DNA from 2 places in the Lysinibacillus sp. GW823-FHT02G10 genome. Region 1 is predicted to be linked to the other one. Evidence: riboswitches for the same ligand, from Rfam matches in the RefSeq annotation. Region 1 holds a riboswitch; the other holds the start of a gene.

Region 1 (10,076 bases):
TTTATTACGCGTTGGATTTATACAGGACATGCGCCAGTAAGTAATATGTTCGAATTTACAACTGCCTTTGGTATGTTCATTGTCGGCGCGTTTATCTTAATTTATTTTATTTATCGTTTGACTGCACTTGGATTAGTGGCACTGCCTGTTGCGCTTTTGATTATTGCTTATGCAGCAATGTTCCCGAAAGAAGTAAGTCCATTAGTGCCTTCATTACAAAGTCATTGGTTAACAATTCACGTTATTACAGCAGCATTAGGGCAATCTATTTTAGCCATTAGTGCTGTGGCAGGACTTATTTACTTGTTAAAAGTAGTAGATTTAACGAAGCCCTCTAAACAACGTTTTTGGTTAGAAGCCGTCATGTACTGTCTTGTAGTAGTTGTTGGATTTGTCGCGGTAACATCTACATTTAGTGCTATGGATTATGAGTCTAGCTATAATTATGTGGATAAAGAAGGTACTACTCGTAAAATTATTTACAATTTACCTCCAGTATTCGGTATGAATGAATATGAAGTGATAGAAGAACATGGCATGTCGCCATTAGTAGAAATGCCAGCGTTAATTAATGCTAAAAAATTAACAACCGTTGTTTGGTCATTATTGGTAGGATCTGTGTTGTATTTATTAATTCGTTTAATTGCTCGCCGTCGAATTAGTGCCATTTTCCAACCACTTGTTAAACGTGTCAATTTACAATTACTTGATGAAATTGGTTATCGTTCAGTGCTGATTGGTTTCCCTGTATTCTCCCTTGGTGCTTTAATCTTTGCGATGATTTGGGCACAAATTGCTTGGAGTCGTTTCTGGGGTTGGGATCCAAAAGAAGTATGGGCTCTTATTACATGGTTATTCTATGCAGCATTCCTGCATTTACGTCTATCAAAAGGCTGGGAAGGTCGAAAATCTGCTTGGTTAGCACTAATTGGTTTTGGGATTATTTTATTCAACCTAATTGCTGTTAACTTAATTCTTGCAGGTTTACACTCCTACGCGTAACCTGTGAAGCAACAAGCCTTTTCGCTGTAGCGAAGAGGCTTTCTTTTCTTTTCAATATGTGTCACACCATGTACAATAGAAGTTAGAGAAAGATGGAAGAGAGGGATCGTGAAAGTGTCAGAAAATATTTCAGTATTAGTAGTAGATGACGAGGATCGTATTCGCCGCTTATTAAAAATGTATCTTGAGCGAGAAGGATACCTTGTTGACGAGGCCGAAAATGGAGAACAAGCGATCGAGAAATCTTTAGAAAAAGAGTATCACTGTATTTTACTTGATATTATGATGCCTGAAAAAGATGGGCTAGAAGTGTGTGCAGAAATTCGAGAGCGCGCAGCAACACCAATTATTTTATTAACTGCCAAAGGCGAAGAAGCGAACCGTGTACAAGGCTTTGAGCTTGGTGCAGATGACTATATCGTAAAACCATTTAGTCCTCGTGAGGTTGTGTTACGTGTGAAGGCTATTTTACGTCGTTCACAGGCTTTCTCACCAACGACTAATGCATCTTCTTCAAAAGATTTAGTGGTGTTCCAACACTTAATGATTGACCATGATGCACATCGTGTGACTGCAGAAGGCATTGAGGTTAATTTAACACCGAAAGAGTATGAATTGCTGTACTTTTTAGCGAAATCGCCAGACAAAGTATTTGACCGTGAACAACTACTAAAAGAGGTATGGCATTATGACTTCTTTGGTGATTTACGCACAGTAGACACACATGTAAAACGTTTACGTGAAAAGCTCAACCGAGTTTCTGAAAACGCTGCTAAAATGATTGTGACGGTTTGGGGCGTTGGATACAAATTTGAGGTTGTCAATGAATAGAATATGGAATAGTGTTGTCGGGAAGCTATGGGTAACCATATTGCTTCTCGTTTCATTTGTATTATTTGTTTTCACGGTATTAATGCTTGAATTTCTTCAAAATTACCATATGCAGCAAGCAGAAATTTCATTGCGACAAACAGCAGCAACGGTAGCAAGTATAGTAGATGACAATGAAACAGCCGAATCTACCTCTGAATTATTAAAAGATATTTTACCTACAGGAACCAATGCATTGATCGCTATCAGTCATGTTGAAGTGTCCTTTGCGATGCAAGAGGGTGTCAACAAAAAAGAAATACAAGATACTATATTAGCCAATAAATCTTTTCATGAAGTGTTTCAATCAGATGAGCCGATTATTAAAGAAATGATGATGCCTTCTTCAACTGATCAAGAAAAAATGGAATCTTATGTCGTACTTGGTTTTCCCCTAAATGTTGAAAATGCAGTACATGGAGCTGTCTTCATCTACCAAAGCCCAGATGCGCTACATAAAACGTCTAAGGAAACTACGAAAATTGTCTTTTTAGCAGCCTTCATAGCATTTGTGTTGACGACATTCTTCGCATTCTTCCTTTCTTCACGTATAACTTCGCCATTAAGAAAAATGCGTGAATTAGCTTTTGAAATTGCAAAAGGGAATTTTGAAGCGAAAATGCCTACTACCCAAAATGACGAAATTGGTCAGCTTGCCGTTGCCTTCAACCAAATGGGCCGTCAATTAAAGCATAATTTAGAGGTTATCAATCAAGAAAACGAACAGCTTTCTAATATTTTGACATCTATGACAGATGCAGTGATTACGTTTAATCGGGATCGTACAATATTATTAAGTAATCCACCAGCCGAACGTCTGATGCAAAAGTGGTTTGTCAACAAAGGCTCACAAAGTGCAAAACCTATTCCGCCAGAGCTGTATCATATGCTTGATCATGTGCTGATGTTTGAGGATAAACTAGAAGAGGAAATTGAAATGGATGGCAGCTATTATACATTTACCATTAGTCCTCTTTATAGTGGGGAAATGATACGTGGTGCTGTCGCTGTTATTCGTGATATGACTGAACAGCATCGCTTAGAAAAACTAAGATCGGATTTTATTGCGAATGTCTCTCATGAGCTTCGGACACCGATTGCCATGCTTCAAGGTTACTCAGAAGCATTAATGGATGACGATTTTATTCAGGATCAGGAAGAGCGAAATGAGATTACCAAAATTATTTATGATGAATCGAAGCGAATGGGTCGCCTTGTGACAGATTTATTAGATTTGGCACGTATGGAATCAGGGCATATGACGCTTTATAAAGATGAATTACCAATTAATTCTACTTTTGAACGTATTACACAAAAATTTGCACAGGTAGCAAAAGAAAAGCACGTTCGTCTGCTGTTTGAGAGTGAATTTAATGACGAGGCCATGATTAATATAGATGAGGATCGCATTGAACAAGTGCTTACAAATTTAGTTGACAATGCCCTGAGACATACAGATGAAGGGTCTGTGACTGTAAAAGTAGAGCAGGAGCCGACATTTGCTAAAATATCTGTTCAAGATACAGGACATGGCATCCCTCAAGAGGACTTACCCTATGTCTTTGAACGTTTTTATAAAGCAGATAAGGCACGTACTCGTTCCAAGGGTGGAACTGGTCTCGGCTTAGCCATTGCTAGAAATATTGTGAAGGCACACTCAGGTAATATTATGGTAGACAGTGTGTTGAAAGAGGGTACAACCTTCACGTTTTATTTACCGTTCGATTAATAACAAGTATTGCTATTAATTGGCTGTAACTTCTATGAATGTAAGACGACAAATATTATAGAACGGGGGTGGAGTGCTTTGAATGACTCCGTGTTCCATCGACTATACGATGCATATCACCAAGACGTGTTTCAGTTTTTAATATATTTAGTAAAAAACCGTACACTTGCCGAAGATTTAGCACATGAAGTTTATGTACGAGTGTTGCGCTCATACGATCAATTTGCAGGCAATAGTAGTGAGAAAACTTGGCTATTTGCTATTGCTAAAAATGTAGCAATTGATCATTTTAGAAAGCAAGCTGTACGTCAAAAGCATTCACATGATTTCTTTGACTGGGAAACGGAACAGCTCCATTCAACCACGCCATCACCGGAAGATATGCTACAGGCCAGTGATGAATTTATGCAGGTGGAATCAGCACTTGAAAACTGTACAGGCGACCAAAAAATGGTCATTATTATGCGCTATTTTCAAGATTTATCGATTGCAGAAACAGCGCAAATACTAGATTGGACAGAAGCTAAGGTAAAAACGACCCAGCATCGAGCCATTAAATTTTTAAGGCAACAGCTACAGCCGATTAGAGAACAGGAGGCGAAACGGCAATGACGCATAAGCCATTTGATGATGAACAGCTTGAACATGTCTTGAACAATGCCCCTAAGCTTTCTGACCGCCGTTCAAAAGAAGAAATATTAAATCGGTTAATGGCAGATGCTCGCTTGCAGGATAATAGTCACCTACAAGAAGCGATACAACAACCTATAGAGAATGAAGAAGCACAACAAGAAAGTAAATCTTTAATACAAGATGAACGACCATCACGATTTAAGTTCCGAAAAATGCCGATTTTTACGAGTGTAGCAGCAGTTTTCGCGATAACGGTACTCGTTGGCTTCATGTTCATGAATAATAATGACGCTAGCCAAAAAGATCTAGCTAGTACGCCAGAAACGGCTAATTACTCTACGTTACAGGAAGATCGTTCTGCTAAAGAGGCAGCTACCCAGGATGAGGCACTTCAATCCAGTATTGTATCGGAGCATGAGCGTATGTTATCTTTACGGTCGTCTGTCTATGAGGAAGATGTGAAAGATGCTGTCATTTTCCGTATTGGTTTGGCAGGACGCGATGCAGAAAGTGTTCCAATGACATATGTGATACCAAATGAGCGTGTAGCAACTGATTTTGGAACAGAAAAGCCTTCTACCCTACAGATGTATGAAAAATATGCTCCTCAAATAGATGAAGAAGCCAAAGGGTTTACGGATTATCATCCTTTTAAAGGTGAACTGAAGGAGAAGGAAGACAAGCTTGTCCACGTATTACCAAAGGACAATGACTATGATGTTGCATCAGCTACCGTTAATGAGTACAAAGGGACTTTAGAGGATACCTTCTCGGATTCTGAATATACGGAAGTTGAGATTCAAAATGAAGATGGCACACCTTATGAGTTTTCTCAGGAGGGTGAGCCAAGTCAAGCCATGTCATTAACAAACGCCAAGCATTTTAATTATTATTTATACCAAGATGGTAGTGGGGCAGAATACCTGTCACCAGATTTCCGTCAAACATTTGCTAATGTTACAGAAGCACTTACACTAATGAAAAACAAAAATGATGATGTTTATGTAACAGTGGTTCCTGAAAATGTAACATATACCGTGAAAGAGGAAGCAGAAGGTGTAGTCGTAACATTCGATATTCCCTTAGATTTAGCATCGATGGAGCCAATTCGCGCTACCCAATTGATTGAAGCTATGATGTTAACTGCTGCTAGCTTTGACCAACAATTACGCTTGGATAATGTGGTCCAAGAAAGCTGGGAAGGATTCGATTTAAAAACGTATTTGCCCAAGCCTGTGGGGCCAAATAAACAATATATGCCTTAGTCAAAATCAAAAATGGAGCATTCCTGTAACATGGAATGCTCCATTTTTACAATACTTACAAATCTAATCGGAATTTTTTAAGCAGAACTATTTACTTTTTCTTAATAATTAATTATAGTAAGGTTGTAGTATAAAATAATATGATTCATCTTCGGGGCAGGGTGAAAATCCCGACCGGCGGTAATAGAGTGGTGAACCGTTAATGTTTCCATTAACTCGAATGGTTTATGCTTCGCTCTTCAGCCCGCGACCTGTGCAAATTTATTTGCATGGCTGACTTGGTGTGATTCCGAGGCCGACAGTTAAAGTCTGGATGGGAGAAGATGGAGGTACGATCGTCATTCATTGTTATGAAATAAACTATGACCGAGCGCTTTTTTGTATGGCTTTTTAAACAGTGCTCAAAAATAGTTTAAATTGACGCTTATTCGTCATGCCTTTCTCCCTTGTGCTCTTTATGCATAAGGGTTTTTTCGTGCTAACAATTGAAAGATCGTCACCTTTCTTCTTGCGAGATTGAATCAGCAAAGAGGAGAGAGTTTTCTATGAAGAAAAATGTTAAACTTCAATCGTTTATTACGATTGGCATGCTGAGCAGTATTTCGTTTTTATTAATGCTTTTTAATTTCCCAATTCCACCATTCCCAGCATTCTTGGAAGTCGACTTTAGTGATATGCCTGCATTAATAGCAGCCATCACAATGGGGCCTGTAGCTGGTATTTTAGTAGAATTATTTAAAAATGTATTGGATTGGATTTTCTCTGGAACGCCAACAGGCGTGCCAGTAGGTCATATTGCCAACTTTGCAACAGGTATTTTATTTATTTTGCCTGTAAGCCTTATTTTTAATCGCTTTAAAACAATTGCTGGTCTTGTTGGAGGTTTGGCGACAGGAACAGTCGTAATGGCAGTAGGGATGAGTATTTTAAACTACGCAGTATTTTTACCGATGTACACATACTTCTTAGGAATGGAACCTGTTGTAGGTGACTCACTTTATAAAATGATTATCGCTGGGATTTTACCATTTAACATTGTGAAAGGTATTTTATTAACGGCTATTATGGCATTTTTATTTACAACTATGCGCAAGTGGATCGACCGCCAGCGTTCTATCTATATAACAAAATAATTTTTACTAACCTCGGGTGAACATACCTGAGGTTTTTTGTTGGAAGGAATGATGGATAGGGAAAGGTGTGAAGAAAAGAAAGGCAAAACTAACGGATAAATATAGAAAAAAGTAATGGAGTAAAATAGCTAACTAGTACTTTATAATTATAATCTAGTCGAAAGCTATATTTTCATGTAAAATAGAGAAGAGTTTAGAATGTTTGAGGAGTTTGAAGAGATGAGTGGAAAAAAAGGACAATGGTCTAGTAAATTAGGTTTTATTTTAGCGTCAGCTGGTGCGGCGATCGGACTAGGGGCAATTTGGAAACTTCCCTATGTAACAGGACAAAGTGGTGGAGGAGCATTTTTCCTTATCTTTGTGTTATTTACCTTGTTAATAGGACTACCGATGTTATTGTCCGAGTATGTTTTAGGACGTGGTACACAATCCGAGGCTGTAACAGCGTATAAAAAAATTGCTCCAACTAAGCCAGGATGGGCCTGGATTGGTCGAATGGGCGTGCTAGGCTGTTTTTTATTATTAACTTTTTATAGCGTTGTTGGAGGTTGGATCTTTATTTATAGCGGGCTAGGTGTAGCTGGCGCGGTAATTGATCCAGCAGTAGATCCAGCTGAATTATTTGGAAAAATTATAGGCACGCCTTGGATTACGCTAGTTGGTCTAGTGTTGTTTACATTAGCCAACGTACTTGTGATTTCATTAGGTGTACAAAATGGGATTGAAAAGGCCAATAAATGGATGATGCCGTTACTTTTCATAATGTTCATTGTCCTTGTTGTGCGTGCAGTTACATTAGATGGGGCAATGGAAGGGGTAAAATTCTTCTTATGGCCTGATTTCTCGAATATTACGGGTAAGGCATTATTAGAAGCCTTAGGGCAATCATTCTTTGGGTTAGCAGTAGGTTTTTCTTGTCTAGTTACATATAGCTCTTATCTAAAAAAAGATGTCAGTCTTCCGAATTCAGCGGGTTCTGTAGTGCTGTTAACCGTGCTTGTTTCATTTTTAGCAGGTTTAGCGATTTTCCCTGTTGTGTTCGCCTTTGATTTAGAGCCTGCAGCGGGTCCAGGTTTGCTATTTATGGTGCTACCAACAGCATTTAGTCAAATGCCATTTGGTGAAGTGTTTTTAGCCATGTTTTTATTGCTATTTTTATTTGCTACATTAACGTCATCATTTAGTTTATATGAGATTATCGTCGCGGCATTTATGGAGCATAGTCAGAAATCCCGTCCAATGTGGACACTTTTACTTGGTATAGTCGTATTTATTGCAGCTATTCCAGCAGCGCTTTCTTCGAGTGTTTTATCGGATATAATGATTTTTGAGAAAAGTATCTTTGATGCAACCGATTTTTTAGTGTCGAATATCATGCTTCCGCTAGGGAATTTATTCATTGCTATTTTTATTGCCTATGTAGTGGATAAAGAATTTGTGAAGAGAGAATTGCTAACGGGTAGTCAAATGGGACAAGGCTATTATTCGACATATCGTATGTTAATGCTAGTTGTTGTACCGATTATCATTCTAGTTGTGTTTGTTAATATGCTACTGCAGTATTAAAGAAAAGGTATATTCCGCCATAGGAAAAATACCTTCTCTTAGTGTTAAAAACATAACAGTCAATAGAAAGGTAGAAATGGATTTCTATTGCAAGGCTACTTGCTTTCCTGTGGGCGAGTGCCAGCAGCTTCCTCCGTGTAGGGGCTCACCTGTCTCGCTATCCCACGGGAGTCAAGAAGCCTTCCGCACCAACCCAAAAAATCTCAATCTTTTTAGCAAAGGTTTTCAAATAAAGTAAAGGAGTTCATTACTCTTTATGAAGAGGTGTTGTCACTCAGTACTTCACCGCATTGAAAATAAGAGCCTATCCCCTCTAAGAATACAAATAATGGGTAGATTTGATCGCTATGCTACTATGAGGTAAAGACACTTTGTAGAATGGTTGATAGCGTCACTCCTATGGGATTTAGCGGCTCATCGGACGCCCCCCCTGGAAAGGACGCTGGCGGAACGGAAATCAATCTCTCACCTTGCAAAGTTACTATTTCTACCGTTAACATCTTCTTTTTTAACAACATAAAAAGGTGTATTCCGTCTAATAGGAATACACCTTTTCATTATAATTATAAAGATTAATAATCGTTAAGTGATAGCTCACCTAGCCAATCTTCTTTAATAATCTTCCTTGCTTGTTCTTCACTTTCGGCAATAGGGAATACTTTATCAACCTGTGAAATAGCGAATAAGTTGCGAATGAAATCATCGACGACAATAATGGCGATTTTCTTATCTTTTACAGACACCTTCTTAGCAAAATTAACGATCATCCCGAATCCAGTACTATCAATATTTGTTACCCTTTGCATATCGATAATGTATCCGTGTTTTGTGTCTAAGCTAAGTGTTTGCAGCTCTGACTTTATTTCTTCAATCATCCCGTATTCTAAATCGCCTGTAAACGCAATCACAATATAATCAGCCTTTGTGTCAATATTCATTGCAATTTTCTTCTGATTCATCCTATAGCGCCTCCATTTTTCTTTTCTTGTTTGGGGATTTATTCAAACTTAAATTTATTCACTTCATTTTGTAATTTATCAGCAATTGATGATAACTCATCTGAGCTTTGTGTAATTTCGGCAACAGTCGCATATTGCTCTTCTGAGGTTGCGGCAATCTCTTCTGTAGCTGCTGCAGCGTCCTCGATGATGCGAGAAATATCTTGAATGGCTTGTTGCACATCTAGGGAGTTGTCGTTAACATGTGTAAATGCCACTTTCATTTGTTCGACACCTTCTTCAGTTTCGACAACTTTCTCCACGATTTCTTTTAAGGCACTTCCGCCTTTATTGATGATCGTTACTTGCTCCTCGACAGCTAGTAAATTACTTTCCATTGTTCGTACGGTCACAGATGTTTCCGCTTGGATATCATTAATAAGATTAGTAATTTGTCCAGCTGCTAAACTTGACTGTTCAGCTAATTGACGAACCTCTGATGCAACGACAGCAAAACCTTTCCCTTGATCACCTGCTCGTGCTGCCTCGATGGCCGCATTGAGTGCTAACAGATTCGTTTGTTCTGCGATGCCAGTGATAACGGTAATAATACCACCAATTTCTTCAGAGCGCTTGCCTAATTTTTGGATAGAATCTGTTGCATAAGACACTGTTTTCGTAACATCACTTAGATGCATAATCGCTTCATTGATGGCTTCTTCTCCTTTACGTGCGATATGAGTGGATTCGATAGCGCTATTTAAAGTGATTTCAGCCTTTTGTAAGCTCTTTGATACTTCCTCAAGCGTTTTTTGCATCATTGAAACTATTCGTTCAGCCTGATCAGATTGAGTGGTAGTACCAACGGCGATTTCATTCATTGTTAGTGCGATCTGATTAGATGCTTCACTTGTTTGATGTGATGATTCTGCCAAAGTGT
Region 2 (10,076 bases), 240 kb from region 1:
ATAGCTGGGACTCCTTATGGCGCTTCATGTACCATAAGGAGCCCTTGTTGTTTTGTAATTACTTTTCCCTCTGCTTTTTACATACGTCGCTCTATTTCCACGCTTAATTGATTCGTATACTGAACGATAGCCTGGCTTATAGTAGCTTTGTCATCTGTACCTGCTCTGTTGTCACCTTTAATCCATGCTTTAACAAATAGCTCGTTGCTGGATTGCTCGCTAAGAAATTCACTGTCGTCAAATGGACTTTATGTGTTGTAATACTTGCTAAAAACTGTGTTATTAACTCTACATTACTTTCCTCTAGTATTACCATTTGATAAAGTAGAATACGCTCCACCTCACCATATTCATTCCACAATGTTTTGTATAGCATATAGCCAAGTGGTTCATGGTTATCATTATAAAACACCTTTGCTTCCCCATGCTTCACGCTCTGCCAGTTACACTGCCAAGGAACATTTTCCCGATAGAATGATAGATGTGCTAGCTGCTCTGGGCGAATGGTCGCTATATGAAGGGCTACTGTAGATGTTACCTTGGCTTCATACTCGCCGCTTAAAAATAGTAATTGATTGGCAACCACATAGCCATATTTTTCATACAAGGCAATGGCTACCTGATTTTCCTTAATGGCTTCTAACGTACCCAATTCTACATTTTCTCGCTTATAGATAGCTAGGGTTTCCTCCATTAATAGGCGCGAGACACCCTTACCACGATATGCTGGAGAAATACCAGTCCCACCATTCCAAGCTGTTTTTTGGCCATCGATGGTACGAAAGCCATTCATCACAATGGCAATCGGTTCCTCTTGATCAAAAACGACAATAGAATGCTCAGGAGATAAGCCCTCCCCCACTAGTCGCTGTAAAAACATTTCTGCTGTCATATTAATTTCAATAAAATAACCTTCAAAGCCTTTGTTCCATGCTTTCAATACTTCATCTAATGTACATTGTGCAACTGTTTTAATCTTCATACAATCCCCTCTTTTCAAATGGAATCTAATGCTGCTAGATTTTCTAAGGTTAGTTTTCTCACAATCTCATAACCATGTCCTTGACCTTTAGGTTTTATGACAACCGTCCCCATATTCGAAATGATGCCCAGCCCCACATTTCTTGGAAAGCTATGCCCAATGATTATGTTGTTTATGCCCTCAGGTGGAATGATTTCCAGCATCGATGTAGAAATCGTTAATATACTGCTTTGCACTACTGTAGGAAGATTGCCACCTAACATAAAGATTTCAAACAAGAAGGGGTCAATTTGGAGATTGCTGTTTGGAAATGCCAAACGTGCTGTTTTAATGGTCCGACAAAAAGGACTGGTAGTGATGGTGGAAAGGATGGGAATTTGCCAATAGCGTAGCATTTGACCATAATAAATTGCCTCCCTAAGACCTTGATCGGATAAATTCCGTTGATTTTGACAACTTTGAAATGTACCATATGCTTGATCTACACCAATAGTTGCTGTTCCGTGTCTTGCATATAAAGTTAGCCCACCTTTTCTCAATAACGCTAGGAGACCCTTTTCCATTTTCTTCATCTCCTTCATCATATCACTTTCTACTTTGTAATGTATGTGCTGTACATAGAAAAAAGCTCCCCACAACTTTTTGTAGGAAGCTTTTTTCTGTTATTTTATTGGAATTCTGACAATAGCAGTCGTTTCTAAATGTTTTGATGAATCAATTGAAATATGACCATTATATTTAGTGACAATTTCTTTGACAATAAATAAACCTTGTCCTCTTAGTCTACCATTCTCATGTTTTTTCGTTGAAAATCCTTGTTTGAATATGTGATCAGGATTCGCAATATTTGGCCCAGTATTGGTAATTTTAAATTCATACTGAGATTCATCTGCTGTACAGCAAATCTTAATCTTACGTTGTTCCTCAGGTAATTCAACAGCAGCATCAATCGCATTATCAATTAAATTGGATAGAATCTTGATTAAATCTGTCGTTTTAATCTTATTAAAGTCATTTTGAGAAAGCGTAAAATCCATATCAATATGATGATTTTGAGCCGTTAATTTCTTCGTTTGCAATAAGATGGACAAACCTGGATGATCAATATTTAATTTTAATGACTTGATCGCCTGAACTTCTTTTGATAGTGAGGATAAATATTGTCTCGCCTGATCTGTTTTTTCTAATTGTAATAAACCATGTAACACTTGGATATGGTTCGTAAAATCATGACGTAGGGACGACACCGAAGTAATCAATGTTTTGATCTCTGCTAGATATGTGTCCTCTGTAGCGCCAACTTCCTTCGCTACCTCTTTTTGATACCATCTTTGTAAAAATAAAAAAGAACCGATGACAATTAAAATAAGTACACCATTAAAAATAAAATTAAATAGGTTGTCTTCAATGACTTTACCCTTAATACCATTTAGCGTATCTGCACTAATGTCAATGCCTAAATACCCGATAATTGTTCCATTATCATCTTTGATGGGTGCACCAACAGATAAATAAGACCCATGTTCAGAATCATGAATTACCTCTGTAACATAGGTTTCACCATTATAGGCCTTTTCAACATGCTTTGCAGGGACAGTACAAACCACGCCAATACCGAAGCCCTCTTTCATTTCTTTTGGCATCCCTGTAATCATGGCTATAGATACTTCAGGATTATCCACCTTTAAGGTGTAAACAAATAGTGCACCTAATTTTATCCTTGCATCGTTTAAATAATTTCTTACTTTCCAATAATAATCATTTTCCTGTGGATTATTTAAAAATTGCTGATAGGCATCCGTATCTATGGATGCAGCAATAGAATGGGCTGCCTCTAAGCTTTGATTGGCAATCGACTCTTCAACGGTCTTTTTTATTTTTACATAGGATGTAAAGATGTTTAAACTTGTAAACAAACATAATAAAATCGTTGATAGAATTAATATTAGTTTTATTTTTCTATTTTTCATAAAAAACGGTACTTCCTCATCTATAAATATTCTAGAATATTATTATATTATAATTAACTCTATTTTTTGTTTGTAAAGCAAACATTGCTTGTATATCCTACATAAATTAAAACACAAAATCAATTTTTATTTTATTCATACCCAAAATTACACACTGTAACAAATAGTTTAATAATCCTTGACAAGAAAGTAAACTAAAAAGAAAAGTAATAACTTTTTATGTCTCATTTCCTATTTAAATGGAAAATTGAAAAAACCACTAAAGCAAAGGTATCAAAAAAAGATCAGGTATCGACAATACCTGATCTCATCACAATATGCTTATTTTTTACTTGAAGTCCGTGTTTGATCTTGCGGCTTTAGAAAGGTAGGTCGTTTACTATAGCCCTTTGGAGATAGTCGCAATAAGGACTTACGTATATTGCCCTTTTCAAAATCGGCACTAAAGTTTACGTATGGCACTCCCAAGACTCTCATATTCGCAGTGTATAAAAGGATGAAAAACACGGATATAAAAAAACCAAATAATCCAAAAAACGCCGAAGCCATAATAATGATTAATCGAAAAATACTCATAGCCGTCACAAAGGATTGATTGACCAATGTAAATGCAGCGATACTAGAAATGGCAATCACAACTATCATTGAGGGGCTTGTAACACCTGCTTTAATCGCTGCATCCCCAATAATTAGTCCTCCTACCACACTAACTGAGCCACTGATTGCACTAGGAAGGCGCAAGTTAGCCTCTCGAAACAATTCAAACATAAATAGCATCATTAAAATTTCTAGAATGGTTGGAAAGGGCAATCCTGACCTCGATTCTACAACCGTAGCAAGTAGAAGAAACGGAAGCTGCTCTTGATGATAAGTCGTCAATGCAAGCCAAAAACCTGGCAGTAGCATACTTATTAATATACCGACAATTCTGAGTAATCGTTCCATCGAGCTAACAATGAGTGGGTACTCATTATCCTCTGCCGATTTAAAGAGCAACATAATATTTGTAGGTGTAATTATGGCATAGGACACACCATCAATCATTAAGAGTATTCTTCCTCTAATTAACGCCTGCATAGCAAAATCAGGTCTTCCTGTATAATCATGTCTTGGAAGAATTGTCGCTGTCTTTTCAATTTTTTCCATTAATAAGTCGCCATTGATAACAATATCCGTATCAATTTTTTGTAATTGAAGTCGAATTTGTTCTAGCATATTTAAATTCACAATGTCTTCCATATATAGTATGGCTACGGTTGTTTTAGAACGCTTACCAATTTCTAATGTCTCTACACTAAAAGAATTAGTCGGTAATCGTTTTCTTAATAAAGCAATATTAGTAAAAACATCTTCAATAAAGTCATCTCTAGGTCCCTTTACTACTAGTTCTAATGTTGTTTCCCCAGGCTCTCGATTGGGTCTTTTTGAAATATCACTAGAATAAAGTAATTGATTTTCTTCAAAATACAGTAAAACATGGCCTTTATAGACCCTAGTTACCGCATCCTCTTTCGATAAAATCTTTTGTAAATAGGGAATGTGTAAATGCTGTTCAATTTCTTCCTCTAGCATGTCCTCAGTGACATTGCTTAACAAAGATTGAACACGTTGAACAACCACAGTTTGAAGTATTTGCTCATTGACCATTGCATCACAAGTTATCAAATGTACTGTATATTGCTGAAAATTATATTGTTGGAAAATCACATCAGCAGAGCGTTGAAATAGTGATTTCAACATTTTCAAATTAATTTGTTCTATTGATGAAATACTTCTCATCTCCTACTGAGCCAGCTCAAGATTAGTACATTTATGAAACAATCACCTTCAATAAATACACTTAAGCATATTTTTCCCATGGTTGTTCAAAATATTCAAAGAAACAAATGTTTGAAGACTATTCAAATTGTCCTGATCCAATCATTTTCTTTAGATTTGCCATCTCAATTGCAGACATTGCAGCATCATAGCCTTTATTACCAGATTTCGTTCCTGCACGTTCAATTGCCTGTTCAATATTTTCGGTAGTAACAATTCCAAAAATAACAGGTACATTCGTTGACAATGACACATTGGCAATGCCTTTTGCCGATTCATTACAAACATAGTCATAGTGTGTTGTAGAGCCACGAATAACAGTACCTAAACCAATAATAGCATCATATTTCTTGGTTTCTGCCAGTTGTTTCGCTATAAAAGGAACTTCAAAAGCTCCTGGCACCCATGCAACATCAATAGATGCAGAATCAACCCCATGACGAGTTAAACCATCCATTGCCCCATCCAATAATTTGCTAGTAATGAACTCATTAAAACGACCCACTACTACTGCAATTTTCAAATCCGTTCCAATTAATTGTGCTTCAAATGTTTGACCCATTGTTCCTTCTCCTTTTTACATAGAAATTTTAGTTTTATTAGTGGATAATTGTTTACGATAAGCAACCAATGCTTCTATCGAGATCATTTTTAAGCCATGATGTGCAGCGTAATTTGTTAGTTCTTCAAACCGAAGCATGTGCCCATCATCACCCATAATTTCGCAAATAACACCTGCAGGTACGCTATGACAAAGCTTCGCTAGATCAATAGTGGCCTCCGTGTGCCCTCTCCGTTCCAGCACTCCTTGCTCTTTCGCAATCAACGGAAAAATATGGCCTGGTCGACGAAAATCAGTTGGCTTAGCTTGCTTTTCTATCATTCTTTGTATCGTTAGCGCACGCTCAAAGGCGCTAATCCCTGTCGTTGTTTCTACATGATCGATACTTACCGTAAATGCGGTTTGATGGTTATCTGTATTGTGCTGAACCATTGGATATAAATCTAGCTTTTGTGCAAGCTGCTGCGAAATCGGCGTACAAATTAAACCTCTACCATTGGTTGCCATAAAGTTGATTGTTGCTGGTGTGATGAATTCAGCGAGTGCCAGAAGATCTCCTTCATTTTCTCGATCCTCATCATCAACCACCACAATCATATTGCCCTGCCTTAAATCCTCTATGGCTTCTTCAATTGAATGTAGCACGATGATCAACTCCTATTCTGTGATTTAAAAACCATGTTGTGCTAAATAATCTCTTGTAATAGCTGGCGTTGTTTGCCCCTTTTTTAATTGCCCTATAATGTATTTTCCAACTAAATCAGTTTCGATATTAACGATTGCTCCAACCCTCTTCATACCTAAAACGGTTTCTTTGTAAGTATGAGGAATAAGTGAAATTGTGACACTCTTGGCTTCAACATGAAAAAGGGTTAAGCTTGTGCCATCAATTGTTATGGAACCCTTTGGAATACAAAAGTTGGTTAGTTCCTCTGACATTTCGATATCAATATAAACGGCGTTTGCTACTGGACGTTTTCGCAAAATTTTGCCGACTCCATCAACATGACCAGCAACAAAATGGCCACCAAATCGTCCATTAGCAGGCATGGCACGCTCCAAATTAACAGAATCGCCTATTGCCAGCTGCTGTAGATTTGTTGCTTTGACTGTTTCAGGCATAACATCCATCGTAAGCTGCTGTTGTGTGAAATTTGTCACTGTTAAACAAACTCCATTGACCGCTATACTGTCACCAAGCTTGACATCCTCCGTTATCTTAGCTGATTGAACCGTAATTTCCATACTGTCCCGATCGCTTTGCACGGCTTTTATGATACCAATATCCTCTACAAGTCCTGTAAACATTCCATCACCTACTCTACTTTATTAGCACTTCTATCCTTTACTTTTAAAGTTGATCCACCTGTTTTTGTGCCTTATCCTTCTCCCTTCTCTCGTTAGCAATAAAAAATAAAAACCCCTTTACATCAAAGGGGTTTTGGGAGTATAAGACATCAACAAATAAGCCTATTTGAAAACAATTTTTTCATAGACAGTCATCTCACTCGTTCTTCTCCCATCCAGACTATCACTGTCGGTTTTGGATTTGCACCAAATCAGCTTGCGCTCACGGACTTTGAATTGCTTCATCACCGCCGATTGGGAATTTCACCCTACCCCGAAGAACATCTTCTATTCGATTGTAGCTAAATAAAAAAACTTCCCACAAGATGATTGGGAAGTTTTGTAATAAATGCATAGTCAAATAAACCTTCTAAATTAGTATCAATTTAAAAAGTTAGCATTTTTACCCTTCTCCCATCCAGACTGTAACTGTCGGTTTTGGATTTGCACCAAATCAGCTTGCGCTCACGGACTTTGAATTGCTTCATCACCGCCGATTGGGAATTTCACCCTACCCCGAAGAATATTTTTATTTAGCTAGTCTTACGATAACACTATTTTATTATATTATCCATCCTTCTTTTTAAATTTTTTTCGAAGCATAAATTTTAAACAGCTCTGACTCGACTTGAAAAATGTAAAAGATATTATTAAAATGATGACATTTAACCTGTTTATGGAACTTCTTAATCAAAAAAACGTTCCTTTACAAGTGACTATTCAGTCTAGCAGTTTGGAGGTCATTTACTTGACATTTTTTAAAAATATACCTTTTAAACAAGCTATTTTCTATGCCCTATTAGCACTCTGTTGTGGGGTTTCGATGGTTTTCGTACATCATAACGAACAATTTTATGATCGACCGATAGCGGAAATAACGCAAGTGGATGTAACAGCATCAGAACCCATGACAGATATGTATGAAAATGAGGATTTTTTGTTTACACAGGAGATTATGGCCATTATCAAAAATGGTCAGCACAAGGGGCAATCCATTCATTTGACGAATGACTATTCTTCGTCTGGTGCTTTTGATCAAGAATACCATGTAGGCAATGAAATCTTTGTCACGCTAGATGATCGCACAACACAATCTGTTTTAACAGGAACCATTCTCGATTTAAAACGAGATCAAACCATGGTAATGATTGCATGGATTTTTATTTTTGCCCTACTTATTGTAGGTAAAAGACAAGGCTTATTTTCTATCATTAGTTTGAGTGTCAATGCTGTGATTTTATCATTCGCATTAGATCTTTATGTGAAGCATGGGGGCGTAAGCCTGTTATTAGTCAGCGGCATTTGCGCCCTGCTATTTACGATTATTTCGCTACTACTTATTAGTGGATTGCATACAAAAACATATGTAGCCATCGTGTCCACACTTTTAGGCACTGTTATAGCGCTTATCATATGCTCTATTGTAATGTGGTTGACAGGTGAAAATGGTCTTCGTTATGAAGAAATGCAATTTTTAACACGTCCCTATCGTACCGTCTTTATGGCAGGTTTATTTATTGGCTCACTTGGGGCAGTAATGGATGTTTCTATTACAATGGCTTCCTCAATTTTTGCTTTATACGAGCAAGATCCTACAATCTCTGTCAAGGCTCTGAAATCTTCGGGACATGAAATCGGTAAAGATATTATGGGTACCATTACAAGTATCTTATTCTTTGCCTACCTTTGCGGCTCCATACCTATGATTATTCTCTATTTAAAAAATTCTTCCACATTAGGGCTTACATTGTCCTTAAATCTTTCTTTAGAATTAGCCCGTGCCTTAGCAGGGGGTATTGGTGTTGTCCTTACGATTCCTATCAGTCAGTATACCGCTATATTTTTCATTAATCGAAAGAGGGTTCAAGGATGAATGTTGTCGTCTTATTAGCAGTTATATTATGCGTGTTAATGGTACTTGTCGGCGGTAGACAGGGGATACGCTCATTTCTTTCTTTATTCCTAAACTTTGGTGTGCTCTTTGTCACCATTTTTTTAATGACAAACCCTAAAAATAGCCCCATCATCTTGACGTTTATTGCCTGTACGGTCATTAGCTGTATTAGTCTTTTCTATATCAATAAAACAAACAGTAAAACCATTACAGCCTTTATCTCGACGATGGTGACGATAGGTGTGTTACTACTCTTTATTACCTTTGTAACGGAAAAGTCGATGATCCAAGGGTTTGGCGAAGAATCTACTGAAGAAATCAGCATCTTTTCTCTCTACATTGGTGTTAATTTTGTGCAGATTGGTGCATCAGTCATCATTATGAGTACGATTGGTGCCATTATGGATGTAGCTATTTCCATCGCTACCTCCATGCATGAGATTTTTTATCGCAATCCTTCGATTAGTAGAAAAAAATTATTTACAGCTGGCTTAAGCATAGGAAGAGATATATTAGGAACCGATACTAATACGTTATTTTTTGCTTTCTTTGGTGGCTATTTAAGCTTATTAATCTGGTTCAAGGACCTCTCCTATTCGATTGGGGAAATTGTTAACTCCAAGGTTTTTAGTGCCGAAATGACAACCATTTTTTGTGCAGGAATCGGCATTGCATTGATTATTCCGATTGCCGCCTGCATCAATGCCTTTTATTTAATTCGAACACGCGAAAAAACAGAAAAACTTTTATAAAAATTACCAGTACCTATCATAAAACACAATAATGTCGAGGTGTCTCAATGGACTTTTGAGACACCTCCTTTTGTTGTACCATTTTCATTGCAATCGCCGTATTTTCTGATAATATTTACCATAAGATGTTTACGTACGCTCAAAATGGTTGTTATTTCAAGAATACTAGATGCCCATTCCATGTAACATTTTTTTAGCATAGAACGTCAATACAACGAGATGAAAAAGGAGAAAGTTTGCAATGAAGCATATTATCTTTGATTTTGATGGGACGCTTGCAGATTCTACTGCTGTGTTTGCCTCAGCATGGAATACTTTAGCCCAAAAATATAAATTTAAAGGCATTGAATTAAAGGAAATTGATACATTAAAAAAATTATCAATTTCAGAACGCAGTAAATTATTCGACTTTCCAATGTATAAGTTGCCTATGATTTTACCGCAATTTTATAAATTGTATCGTCAATCATTAAATGATGTTCATCTTTTTGAAGGAATGAAGGAACTATTAATAGAGATTGATAAAAGAGGCTATAAAATCCTGATTATTTCCTCAAACTCTAAAGAGAATATTTTAGAATTTCTTAAAATGAACGGTATTCATTGTGTAGCAGATGTACTTTGCTCCAACCGCATTTTTGGTAAGGACAAAGTAATGAAAAAGTTTTTAAAGGAAGCAAATGTCGACTCGTCTAACGTCGTATACATTGGAGACGAGCAAAGGGATATTGTTGCTTGTAAGAAAGCCGGT

Evidence for each region. Region 1 has a riboswitch for FMN ahead of AC1RFD_RS01280 (ECF transporter S component). Riboswitches for the same ligand answer to the same signal wherever they lie in the genome.
Region 2: another riboswitch for FMN. It lies ahead of ribE (riboflavin synthase); the one in region 1 lies ahead of AC1RFD_RS01280 (ECF transporter S component).

Annotation. Positions count from the first base shown of each region.
Region 1 covers NZ_JBXAJI010000001.1:248,195-258,270, forward strand. Annotated here, with positions in the region: gene ccsB (c-type cytochrome biogenesis protein CcsB) at 1-1,002, shown strand, start outside; gene AC1RFD_RS01260 (response regulator transcription factor) at 1,117-1,833, shown strand; gene AC1RFD_RS01265 (ATP-binding protein) at 1,826-3,601, shown strand; gene sigX (RNA polymerase sigma factor SigX) at 3,680-4,213, shown strand; gene AC1RFD_RS01275 (RsiX family anti-sigma factor) at 4,210-5,499, shown strand; FMN riboswitch at 5,643-5,828, shown strand; gene AC1RFD_RS01280 (ECF transporter S component) at 6,045-6,632, shown strand; gene AC1RFD_RS01285 (sodium-dependent transporter) at 6,852-8,198, shown strand; gene AC1RFD_RS01290 (STAS domain-containing protein) at 8,771-9,157, opposite strand; gene AC1RFD_RS01295 (methyl-accepting chemotaxis protein) at 9,196-10,076, opposite strand, start outside.
Region 2 covers NZ_JBXAJI010000001.1:483,833-493,908, reverse strand. Annotated here, with positions in the region: gene AC1RFD_RS02475 (GNAT family N-acetyltransferase) at 137-982, opposite strand; gene AC1RFD_RS02470 (histidine phosphatase family protein) at 997-1,545, opposite strand; gene AC1RFD_RS02465 (ATP-binding protein) at 1,645-2,952, opposite strand; gene AC1RFD_RS02460 (spore germination protein) at 3,274-4,731, opposite strand; gene ribH (6,7-dimethyl-8-ribityllumazine synthase) at 4,850-5,332, opposite strand; gene ribB (3,4-dihydroxy-2-butanone-4-phosphate synthase) at 5,348-5,977, opposite strand; gene ribE (riboflavin synthase) at 6,002-6,640, opposite strand; FMN riboswitch at 6,840-6,965, opposite strand; FMN riboswitch at 7,082-7,207, opposite strand; gene AC1RFD_RS02440 (YibE/F family protein) at 7,428-8,552, shown strand; gene AC1RFD_RS02435 (YibE/F family protein) at 8,549-9,325, shown strand; gene AC1RFD_RS02430 (HAD-IA family hydrolase) at 9,567-10,076, shown strand, end outside.